DNA from 2 places in the Aquitalea sp. S1-19 genome. Region 1 is predicted to be linked to the other one. Evidence: predicted binding sites of a transcription regulator. Region 1 holds the regulator's gene; the other holds the start of a gene.

Region 1 (8,313 bases):
GATGACGAGCTCAGACACGCGGATATGGCGCATGCGCTGGGCGCTGCTCGTTTGCCCCTGCCGGTGCGCCAGGGGATGAAGCTTTCATCCAGACTGATGACGGCCGCCAGCTACCGCATCTGATTGACTGTTCAGGGCGACCGTTATCGGTCGCCTGTTTTTTAACGCGCTTTTTGCACCATGATTTCGATAATCTGGCGGTCGGTTTCCAGCATGCTGCGACTGGCGAGCGCACACAGATTGCTGATCGACTCATCGACATCATGCGCCACAATGCCTTCGTGGCCGGTGACACGGCTGTCGTCCAGCGCCATCAGTACCGACTTGTAGGCCGATGCGGCCGAGGTTGAGACTTTCATGGCGCAGCTATTGGATGCGCCATCGCAGATCATGCCTGCCAGGTCGCCTACCATGCTGCAAATCGCCATATTGACCGACTCTTCCTTGCCATCAAGTAGCCAGGCCATGCCGGCAGCGGCCCCCATGGAGGCGGTGGTGACTGCGCACAGGGCGGACAGGGCAGGCAGCTTGCTGTGGATGTAGACGGCCGTCAGGTGGGACAGCATAAGCGCGCGTGCCAGTTTTTCATTGTCGGCATTCAGGTGGCGTGCGACCACGACGACCGGCAAGGTGGCGGCGATGCCCTGATTGCCTGAACCGGAATTGCTCATGGCCGGCAGCGGGGCGCCGCCCATGCGGGCGTCCGATGCCGCCGTGGTGCGCATCATGATTTCGGTAAGCAGGCCTTGGGAGAGCAGGCCTTGTTTGACCTGACGCTGCAAGGTTGCGCCTATATGCAGGCCGTACCGGCCGCTCATGCCCTCATCTGATAATGCATTGTTCAGGCGTGCGGCCTCCAGAATGAATTCGATCTCGCTCAGTGTTATCTGGGTGGCGAATTCGTAGACATCATGCATGCGGGCATGGCCTAGCGAATAGTGCCCGCCTGCTGTCGTGCCCTGACTGGCGGCCTGCCACAGGGTTTCGCCGTTTTTCTCGATCAGGATTACATTGGTGTGGGCGTTGGCAATGCAGACGCGCACCGATTCGCCCCCGGCGTAGAGTGTCGCTTCGCTATAGAGGATGTTGGGAACATCGGTGATGCTGACGCTGACTTGCTTGGCATCCAGCATGGCTTTGCCTGCTGCGACCTGTTCGGGTGTCAGCTTCTTCAGTACCTGCAAGCCGCCTTGCGGATCGCCGCCAATGGCGCCGACTGCTGCGGCAATGGCCAGGCCGACCATGCCGGTGCCCGGGACGGTCACTGCCATGCCGTTTTTCATCAGGTTGGAGGATACTTTGGCGTCGATGCGTTCGGGCAGGGTGCCCAACTGTTCACGCGCGATGGCGGCGGCCAGTGCCAGCGAGATGGGTTCGGTGCAGCCTAGTGCCGGAATGACTTCGTGTTTGACAGCCTTGATAAACTCGGCCCAGAGTGGTGTCGGATTGCTCATGGTGTGCAGCCTCTTGTGCGGAACAGGCCCGGCCGGAGGGCGGGCAAGCAAATGGCGGATATTTTATACAGAAATGAAGTGCGGGAATGGTGTGTAAATGCAATAAGGCCACTATCGGGTGATAGTGGCCTTATTTTTATTCTGGCGTCCCCACGGGGAATCGAACCCCGGCCGCCGCCGTGAAAGGGCAGTGTTCTAACCGCTAAACTATAGGGACTGCTGGTGCACCCGGAGCGATTCGAACGCCCGACCCTTTGGTTCGTAGCCAAATACTCTATCCAACTGAGCTACGGGTGCACTGTTTCTTGCTGTGTCTCGCTGCGTTGTCTGCTGCGAGAGATGCGAACTATACGGAAGCCTTCTTTTTTCGTCAACACTTTTTCTGATTAAATTGTTCGTCGTCGTTTAGAATACGTCCTTATTGTTGCCATTTTCTGACAGTATCGCGTTAAAAATGCCTTATTTGTCAGTGGTTTGTGAATCTCTGTTTTTGGCCGGTCAGGCTGAAAAATATTTCGGTTTTTAAGCGGATCTGCCCATGTTGTTTGAACAAGCTTACGTAATTGTCGATCTGGAAACGACGGGAGGCCACATTACCCGCGACCGGATTACTGAAATCGGCCTGATTCTGGTGGACGGCGAAAACGTCGAACGCATCGAAATGCTGGTCAACCCCAGCCAACCCATTCCGCCCTTCATCGAAGACATGACCGGGATCAGCAATGCGATGGTGGCTGATGCACCGGCATTTGCCGAACTGGCACCTGCCTTGTGGCAAAAGCTGGAAGGGCGTTTGCTGATTGCCCATAACGCGCGCTTCGATTACGGTTTTCTCAAAAATGCATTTCGCCGCGCCGGCTTGGCGTTCAACGCCAACACCCTGTGCTCGGTCAAGTTATCGCGCCGCTTGTACCCGCAATACTTCAAACACAGTCTGGACAGCATTATCGAGCGGCACCAACTCGTGCTGCCGGCACGGCACCGTGCGCTGGCGGATGCCGAGGCCGTATACCGGTTTTTATGTCTGGCACGGAACGAACTGGGTGCCGAGGCTGTGTGCTCTGCGGCAGCGGCCTTATTGGCGCTGCCTAGTGTGCCGGAGGGCATGACGCAGGAGCTGGCCGATACCCTGCCGGATACGCCGGGGGTGTATACCCTCTATGGCGCCAATGGCGAGGCGCTCTATGCCGGGCGTTGCCTTAACCTCAGGCAAAGGGTGTTTGCCCACTATGGTGCGGGGACGCTGGACGCCAAGCTGCCGCGCATCCATGAGCGCATTGCCCATGTAGCGTGGCAGGAAACACTGGGTGAGTTTGGCGCAGCATTGCTTGAATTGCAGCAGGTGTCCGCCTTGCGGCCGCGTTACAACCCGCGTGCGCGCCAGACGAACGAATTGTGTGCCTTGCAATTGAGCGAAGCGGGGGAGGATGGCTTTTTGCGGGTGAGCGTCAGCCTTGCGCGCACGCTGGACTTTTCGCGTACGGCCGATTTGTATGGCCTGTTTCGTAGTCCACGCGAAGCCAAGAAGGCATTGAGCGAGCTTGCGCGTGCGCATCAGCTATGTCCGGCCATTCTGGAGGTCGAAACGGTCACGAGCCGCAAAGGTGCATCATGCCAAAGCTTTAAAAACCGGCGCTGTCTGGGGGCCTGTTGCGGTAAGGAAAGCGCCGCTGCGCATAATGCGCGCTTGCAAAATGCTTTGCTGCGCCTGAAAACCCAAAGCTGGCCGTACGCAGGTGCGATTGCATTGACCGAAAACGACGAGGTGACCGGCGAGTCGGTGTCCCATGTGTTCGAGCGGTGGTGCTACTTGGGCTCGGGTGATGATGTGACCTGCTTGCAAGGCACGCCGGTGTTTGATCTGGCGGTATACAAACTATTGCAGCACTGGCTAAAAAAGCCGGCACCCGGGATCACGCTGCATGAGTTGCCGGCAGCTTAGGCATACATGGCAAGGAAGCCGCGCAGGCGGCTTTCGATAATGCGCGGGTTCTCGCCGTTGGCAATGGCGATAACGCCTTCCAGTATCAGCTCCTTGGTGGCAATTTCGGTCGCGATCAGGTTTTTGAGTTTGACGGCGACCGGCAAGAAAAACAGGTTGGCCGAACCGACGCCGTAAACGGTGGCGACAAAGGCAACGGCAATGCCCGAGCCCAGTTTGGTCGGGTCGGACAGGTTTTCCATGACATGGATAAGGCCAAGAACCGCGCCGATAATGCCGATGGTTGGCGCGTAGCCGCCGGCGGACTCCCAGATTTTGGCGGCTTGTTTGCGTGCATGTTCAAACATGGTGATCTCGACTTCCATCACCGAACGCAGCGTTTCGGGGGCCGCACCGTCAACCAGCATCTGCAGGGCTTTTTTGGTGTAAGGATCGTGCTGCAGGGAGACATAGCCCTCCAGCGACAACAAGCCGCCTTTGCGCGCACTTTGGCTCCACTGGATGATGTCGCGTATCATTTTTTCATGATTGAACTGCGGCGGATAAAACACCCACTTGAGCATTTTCAGGCCGTTGACGAACTGGCGTGGTGTGCTTTGCAGCATGACGGCGCTGGCCGTACCGCCGATTACGATCATAAAGGCGGTAAGTTGCAGTAGCGAGCCTAAGTGGCCGCCTTCCAGTGCTTGTCCTGCCAGAATGGCGGTCAGCCCGCCCATGATGGCAATGATGCTGAGTTTATCCACGTCTATCCTTGTTGTTTACAGCCATTCGCGTAGCTTGCTGCGGATGCGGGTGACGGCCTGGGTATGCAGTTGGCTGACGCGGGACTCGGAGACCCCCAGTACCGCGCCGATTTCCTTGAGATTGAGGTCCTGCTCGTAATACAGGCTCATCACCAGCTGGTCACGTTCGGGCAAGGTCGCGATGGCATCTATCAGCGCCTGACGAAAACCGCTGTCGGCCAGCGTCAGGAGCGGGTCCGGCGTATTGTCGTCCGCGATATTGGCCAGTGCATCATTCAGCTCTTCGCCGTCATGGCTATGAAAGTCTTCAAAGTACACCAGACGCACGCCCATGCAGTCGCCCAGCATGGCCTGGTAATCCTCCAGCGATACCGCCAGTTCGTCGGCAATTTCGCTTTCACTAGGCGTATAACCCAGCGTTTGGGTTGCGCGTTTGATCGCGTCTTCAATCATGCGGGCATTGCGCCTGAGCTGGCGCGGCATCCAGTCTATGCGCCGCAGCTCATCGAGCATGGCGCCCTTGATGCGCGTGCCGGCAAAGGTTTCGAACTGTACGCCTTGCAGCGGATCGAACTGGCGTGCGGCTTCCAGTAGCCCGATCATGCCGACTTGTACCAGATCATCCAGCTCGACCGATGCCGGCAGGCGGGCCATCATCAGGCTGGCAATCTTCCTGACCAAAGGCGTGTACTGCATGACATCCGGGCGATCGGTGGCGGCAGCTTGTGCGTAGGCGTGGGCTTGATGCGTGGCCAGAGCCATGATTAACGATCCGTGATTTCGGTAAGGGTCTTGCTGGTGCTCAACAATTGTTCCAGATAACTGGAGCGGGCATGGCCGGTGTCCGGTGCATGCCACAAAGGCAGCATGGCGGCCAGCTGGCTGAATGCCTGGGCTGCTTCGCTATCCGGAAAGGCTTCCACCACTGGCCGGCGCAATGCCTGACTCTTGCGTATGGCCTGATCTTCCGGCACAAAACCGACCCAGCGCAAGGAAACACCGAGATAGTCGCCGGCTACGGATGACAAGCGGGCGAACACGTTTTGCGCTTCTTCCTGCCCGCTTGCTCGGTTGACCAGCACATTGAAACGGCGGCGGCCGAATTCGCCGGCCAGCCGTTTCATGCTGGCATAGCCGCGAGTGATGGATTCGGCTTGCGGGCTGATGACCAGAATCAGGTTGTCGGCAATCACCAGTGGTGCTGCATCCTGGGTCGGGTCCGGCGCATCGACCAGCGTCAGACCGCAGTCTTTTTCCAGCGCGGAAAATTCGCTGGCCAGACGTTGCCACACGCGGGCCGACAGGCGGTGGCGTTCTTCCGGCTGGGCATACAGATTAACCAGCGTTACGCCATGACGCGAATTCACCATCAGGTCGGTCAGGCCGCCGCGGCTGATGTTCAGGCTGGCCAGCGACGCGGAGGGCGGAACGCCAGCCAGGCGTGCCAGCTCCTGGCCATTCTGGTGATCCAGCAACAGGGGGCGCTTTCCCTGTAGCGCGCTGGCCGCAGCCAGCCCCGCGCACAGGGTCGAGATGCCGCTATGGCTGGCACCGGTGAGGGCGAATAAGGGCGGCAGGTGCGCGCTTTGCTGGCTGAGTTGCCTTAGGCTGGCGGCCTGGTCACTCATGTTACAACCAGCCTGACTGTGCGGCATTGATCATCGGGATTTCATCGGCCTGCCCATGAAACGGGGTCGCCAGCTGTCCTGCGCGCAAGGCCCGGTCAATCAGAAAGTCCGCATTGGCACAATGCAGGTCTTCCGGTACGCGCTGGCCATTGGTGATGTAAAACAGGCGCAGGCGGTTGCGGATAATGACGTCCAGGCTGGCACCCAGCATCACGGCTTCATCGACCTTGGACAGCACGCACCCGGTCAGGTCATCACTGCGAAAATGTTTGACCACGTCTTCCAGCGTACGGCCATCGGCATTGGCAGCCAATAGCAGCAGGCGGCGTACCGGCCGGCCGGCCGTGGCAAACATGCGGATTTGCTGCAGGACGCGCTGATCACGCTGACTCATGCCGACTGTATCAATCAGCACCACCCGGCGCTGGGTCAGATCGGCCAGTGTCAGCTGTAAATCGCCTTCGTTTTGTACCGAGAATACCGGCACACCCAGAATCTTGCCGTAGATGCGCAGCTGATCCTGTGCGCCGATCCGGTAGCTGTCAGTGGTGATCAGCGCCACACCCTCGGCGCCATAGCGCATGGTGGCGCGGGCGGCGAGTTTGGCGACTGTGGTTGTTTTGCCTACGCCTGTTGGGCCTACCAGTGCAAAAATCCCCCCCTGATCGATGATGTCGCTGGCAGGATCCATGCACTTCAAATTATGCATCAGTGCCGAGCGCGCCCATTTTTGTGCGACTTCTGCATCGTACTGCGGGGGCAGTTTCTGGGTGAGCTGGCGTATCAGCGCCGGGCTAAAGCCTGCCGTCAGCAAATAGCGGAACAGTTCGGCGCGATTGGGGGTTTGCCCTTCCATTTCCGACCAGGCAAAGGTGGCCAGCTGGTTTTGCAGCAGGCTTTTCAGCAGGCGGATTTCTTCACCGATATGGCGGATGTCGTCGGCAATATCTTCTTCTGGCGGCAGGCTCGCGCGTGCACCTTGTACTGCAGCAGATGGCTTGGCTTCTGCGGTAGGGGCAGGGGGCGAGGCTACGGGTGCTGGCGGAGCCGGCGCCGGTCGTGCAGCGGCGCTGAAAACGGCAGGGCGTACAGGCTCGGCGGCTGTGGTTGCGGCATGTCTGCGTTCTGGCTGCGCCGTAGGCGGCGGTTCTTCCAGCGGTTCGATCGGCATGGCATAGCTGCGCGACAGCGCACGCGCGGCAGCATTGCCTTGAGCGGGCAGGATGGCAGATGGCGCCGGTGTCTTGCGCGGCGGGTGGCGGGTGGCAGCCGGTGCCAGCGTATCCGACAGGGCGGCAACATCGGCATCGGCTACGGCCATGATCTCTACGCCACCGCCCTGGGTTGGGCGGTTGGACAGGATCAGCGCATCTGCACCTAGCGCCTCGCGGACCTGACGCAAGGCGTCGCGCGTAGTTTTACCGTAAAACTTTCTGACCACCATCTGTTATGTCGTCCTCAACCCTTGCCGGCCCCAATAACTGCGATTATACGGATGGTTTTGCTATCCGGTATTTCATTATGCGAAATGACGCGTAACTGCGGCAGCGCCCGACGCAGAAAACGTGCGAGCAGGGGACGTAAGCCCGGAGGCGTCAGCAGTACCGGATTCAGCCCCTGGTTTTCGACTTCTTCGGTCTGGTGGGCGGCATTGGCCAGCAGATTTTCCGCCAGCCCCGGCTCCAGTCCGCCACCGGCCTTGGACTGCACCGCCTGCAACAGGATGTTTTCCAGTTGCGGATCCAGCGACATCAGCGGTAGTTCATTCTCGCCGGGGAAGAGTTGCTGGACAATGGCGCGCGACAGGGCGGTACGCACTGCAGCGGTCAACTCGTCGATGTCCTGGGTAACGGGCACATGGTCGGCCAGCGTTTCGATAATGGTGCGAAAGTCGCGAATATTCAGGCCGTCGCTGAGTAGCTGCTGCAGAACCTTTTGCAAAATGCCCACCGCAATGACTTTGGGCACCAAGTCTTCGATCAGCTTGGGCGATTCTTTGGCCTGATGGTCTATCAGGGCCTGGACTTCTTCGCGGCCCAATAGCTCGGCCGCATGTGACTGCAGCAGATTGGACAGATGGGTGGCGACCACGGTGCTGGCATCGACCACGGTGTAGCCCAGGCTTTGTGCCTCTTCGCGCCGGGCTGCATCTATCCATAGCGCGGGCAGGCCGAAAGTCGGGTCGGTGGTCGGCGTACCGGGCACTTCTGCGCTGACATGGCCGGGGTTGATGGCCAGAAACTGACCGATATAGGCGTCGCCTACGCCGACTTCGACTCCTTTGAGCAGGATGCGGTAGGCATTGGGGCGGATTTCCAGATTGTCGCGGATATGGACGGCGGCGACCAGAAAGCCCATCTCTTGCGCCATTTTCTTGCGTATGCCGCGAATGCGGCGCAACAGCTCGCCATCCTGATCGCGGTCGACCAGTGGAATCAGCCGGTAACCGACCTCCAGCCCCAGCATGTCCACCGGTTGCACATCATTCCAGCTGACCTCGGCCATGGCCTGTTCTCCGCCCGAAGCCGACAAAGCGGTGGGTG
Region 2 (3,840 bases), on a different contig from region 1:
CCGAAGCGGCGCTGGCGCGCGAGCTGGATCTTCCCTATGCCCATCTGTGCCTGGTGGTGAACTGGGCGGCGGGCAAGGGTGAGTCGGCCGAGCAGGTGGCATTCGAACCGGCCGCACTGGGGCAGGGCGTGGCGAGCGTGGGGACGGTGATCGAGACCCTGTGCCGGATGTGAGCATAGCGAGGCGTAGAGGATTTAAGCCGTCATGCGCAGGTAGAAACCGGCCTTAAAAGTAGTCAATCAAGCCGCCAGCCTGCTGCTGGCGGTGATCGGAGTTTCTGATGAAAACAACAACGAGCGATATGCTGGTCCCCGCCTATCTGGGCAAATTTTCCTGTCTCGGGCCGACTTGCCCGGATACCTGTTGCTACGGCTGGAATGTGCCGGTCGAGCATGATAGCTATAAGCGTCTGAAAAATTTGGGCGACCCCGAGCTTAAGCCGCTGATCGCACAGGCACTCAAACGCGGCCAGGGCAAGAGCGGCAGCGCCGATTTCGGCCTGCTGGATGTGGGCGGCGCCGACGGCCGTTGTCCGCTACTGAGTAGCGAGGGGCTGTGTCAGCTGCACGCCCGTTGCGGCGAAGCGGTGCTGCCCGATATCTGCGCGACCTACCCGCGCATCACCATCGAAGCGGCGGGGCAATATGTGCAGACCGCGTCGCCGTCGTGTCCCGAGGTGGCGCGCCTGCTGGTCGAGGACGCCGGCGCGGTGGAGCTGACCATTATGCCGCGCACGGTGCGGCAGCGTCTGGTCCTAAGCAAGGCAGGAAGTGTTCTTAATGAAAATGCAAGGGTGCTCTACCTTGGCGTGCTGGGCAGTCAGGAAATCCCGCTATGGCAGCGGCTGGGCTTGTTGCTGCTGATCGCCGAGGCGATCGACGCGGTGCGGGTCGGTCCTGTGGCCGCGGGTGTCGCGCGCGATGTAGCGATTCAGCGTGTTCTGGATGAATGGCAGCTGTTGCTGGCGTCGGGCGATGCCGTGCAGGCGGTTGCGTTGTGGCGGCGCGACGACGAATTGCACCTGCAACTGCTGGCGGCGCTCAGCCGTCTGCGTACGCGCTGGGCACTGACGCGGCGCCGTTACTGCGAGCTGGTTGACGAAGCCGCCGCCGGCTGGGATGGCGGCACGCCTGCCACGGCCGCGCTGGCGGATGCGGACATGGACGCGGTACTGGGGCGGGTACTGTACAACCATGCGCTGGGTAGCTATGCACCGCTGGCGCCGGAGTCGACCCTGTTTGCCAATACCGTGCTGCTGTGCACGCAATACCTGAGCTTGCGTTTCTGGTGGGCTGGGCTCGCGCTGGCGCGCGGTCGCGCGCTGAGCGCGCCGGAACAGGCTGAGCTGCTGGCCAATTATTACCGCGAGGTGATGCATAACCCGCCCTATCTGTCCGAAAGTGTCCAGGTGCTGAACGAGGTCGGCTTTGCCAAAGCCGAGCACTGGCTGCGGGTGCTACCGGCTTGAACTGTGCCGCTGCCGGGGCGCTTTCCTGGGGGGCATCGGGCGTCTGTCGTTGCTGGCTGGATGATGTCTGGTAAAAAATATAAAAAAGTCCTAAAGGTTTGATAGGGGGGGACGATAAAACGGGTGAAGGCTGCACACCGGCATCGGGTCGGGGTGGCGGGCCTGATGGATAACCCAGTACAAGGAACATCATCATGTCGATGAGCATCAATACCAACGTTGCCTCGCTCAACGCCCAGCGCAACTTGTCCGGTTCGCAATCCGCCCTGTCGACCTCGTTGCAGCGCCTGTCTTCCGGTGCCCGCATCAACAGCGCCAAGGACGACGCCGCCGGTCTCGCCATTTCTGAGCGCATGGGCAGCCAGATTCGTGGCCTCGATCAGGCGCGCCGCAACGCCAACGACGGCATTTCGCTGGCGCAGACCGCCGAAGGCGGCATGACTTCCGCGTCCGACATGCTGCAGCGCATGCGCGAACTGGCGGTGCAGTCGGCCAACGACACCAACTCGGATTCCGACCGCAAGGCGATCCAGTCCGAAGTCAACCAGTTGAAGGAAGAGCTGAACCGCTTGGTCGACACCACCCAGTTCAACGGCAAGAACATCCTCGACGGCACCATGAGTAACGCGCAGTTTCAGGTCGGTGCCAACGCCCAGCAGACCATCAACGTGTCGGTCAGCAGCATCCGCGGCACCGATATCGGCAACTATCAAGCAGGTACCTTGACTACTGCATCCAAGATGGGTGTGGCGTCGACTGCTGCTGCGGCGAGTCCAGCTAACGGTGTAGCAACTGGCATGGACTTTGTGGTGGCGGGTAATGGTAAGACTGCTACTATCGACGTTGGTGATGGTGAAAGCGCTAAGGGCATCGCCGCCAAAGTCAACACCAATAGCGGGTCGACAGGAGTCTCGGCGACCGCAGAAACCAAGGCGACGGTTTCTGGCATTACTGCCGGGACCGTGTCGTTCAAATTGACCGGCGATAACGACACTGCTCCAGTGACGATTTCCGCCTCGGTTGGCAGTGACATTAAGTCGCTGGCAGAGGCCGTGAACGCACAGACTGCGACCACCGGCATTTCCGCCAAGGTGGACAAGAACGGCGCTTTGGAGTTGTCGAACAAGAACGGTGCCGATATCAAGATTGCTGATTACACGCATAGCGATACTGCGGTGAAGGCGACGGTCAAAGGAGCTAACGACGCAACCGGTGTTCAGCTGGAATCCGCTGCCAACGACTCGACGACTATTTCCGGGACTATTTCGTTCGATTCGACCTCCGCATTCTCTATCAACGCAGCTACTGCTGGTGTGGTTGCGGCATCGACTAATGCCGGGTTGAGTGCGGTGGACAAGGTTGACTTGTCGAGCGCACCAGGAGCGAATGCTGCGCTGAAGGTACTTGATGCAGCACTGGCGACGGTCAACTCGCGCCGTGCCGACCTCGGTGCCGTGCAGAACCGCTTCAGCAACACCATCTCCAACCTGCAGTCGAGCGCGGAGAACCTGAACGCGTCGCGCGGTCGCATCCTGGATACCGACTTTGCTTCGGAAACCGCCAAGATGTCGCGTAACCAGGTACTGCAGCAGGCTGGTACCGCCATGCTGGCACAGGCTAACCAGCTGCCGCAGCAAGTACTGCAGCTGCTGCGCTAAGCTTCGCCGGTTTCAGCTTCTGAACGATAGACACGCAACCCGGCGGGGCCTCCTCGCCGGGTTTTTTCTTGCAGGAGACAGATCATGACAAGCTTGGGTCCGATGACGCCGGTCGGTGGCGGCTATGCCGCACCGATACAGAACGAGCCGGGTAGCCGGTCGCAGCCGTTGTCCTCGCAGCAAAGCAGCGCGCCGACCGTGGCGGTGGCCAGTACGGCGGTGCAGGCGTTGGGTAGTAGCGAGGCCGGGCGCCAGATGAAGGGCGGTGCCGACGAGCAGGCACTCAAGGGGGCGCTGGAAAAGGTAAACAAACTGGTGTCGGCGTATTCGAGCGAGCTGAAGTTCAGTGTCGATGAGGATACCGGCATTGATGTGGTGAAGGTGATTGACAAGGAAACCGATCAGGTGATCCGCCAGATGCCTTCAGAGGAAATGCTGAAAATCGCGCAGAGCCTGGACAAGATCGTGGGTGTCCTGTTCAAGGACAAGGCCTAAGCCTAAGAGCCGGTTCACGATCTGCCGGGCGCAGGCTGCGGCGTTAAAATCGGCTTATAAATGCGCATATATCGTATGGTTATTCCGCTTTTCAGCCGTTTTCGTCTTGTCTCGCGCTAGCTCGCGAGATTGTGAATCGCGGTTCTAAGCGCGCCGTGTTTGTGTTGTGACAAGGCAGGGTGGCGTAGCGGATGGGATGATGTGGGTCATTGAAAGTAA

Evidence for each region. The regulator FliA, encoded in region 1, starts transcription of late flagellar genes. The targets are predictions, from matches to a motif close to GCTAAAGNTNNNNNNNNNNCNGCCGATAAT.
Region 2: the regulator FliA is predicted to act here: its motif matches at 1,558-1,587, upstream of EGI20_RS11960 (flagellin N-terminal helical domain-containing protein).

The regions. Positions count from the first base shown of each region.
Region 1 covers NZ_RJTZ01000007.1:41,308-49,620, reverse strand. Annotated here, with positions in the region: gene coq7 (2-polyprenyl-3-methyl-6-methoxy-1,4-benzoquinone monooxygenase) at 1-123, shown strand, start outside; gene EGI20_RS02075 (L-cysteine desulfidase family protein) at 162-1,454, opposite strand; tRNA gene EGI20_RS02070 (tRNA-Glu) at 1,597-1,671, opposite strand; tRNA gene EGI20_RS02065 (tRNA-Arg) at 1,675-1,751, opposite strand; gene EGI20_RS02060 (exonuclease domain-containing protein) at 1,993-3,396, shown strand; gene EGI20_RS02055 (flagellar motor protein) at 3,393-4,142, opposite strand; gene EGI20_RS02050 (RNA polymerase sigma factor FliA) at 4,158-4,904, opposite strand; gene EGI20_RS02045 (MinD/ParA family ATP-binding protein) at 4,907-5,770, opposite strand; gene flhF (flagellar biosynthesis GTPase FlhF) at 5,772-7,214, opposite strand; gene flhA (flagellar biosynthesis protein FlhA) at 7,229-8,313, opposite strand, start outside.
Region 2 covers NZ_RJTZ01000075.1:12,652-16,491, reverse strand. Annotated here, with positions in the region: gene EGI20_RS11970 (S-methyl-5'-thioinosine phosphorylase) at 1-173, shown strand, start outside; gene fliB (flagellin lysine-N-methylase) at 281-1,468, shown strand; gene EGI20_RS11960 (flagellin N-terminal helical domain-containing protein) at 1,669-3,126, shown strand; gene EGI20_RS11955 (flagellar protein FlaG) at 3,211-3,621, shown strand.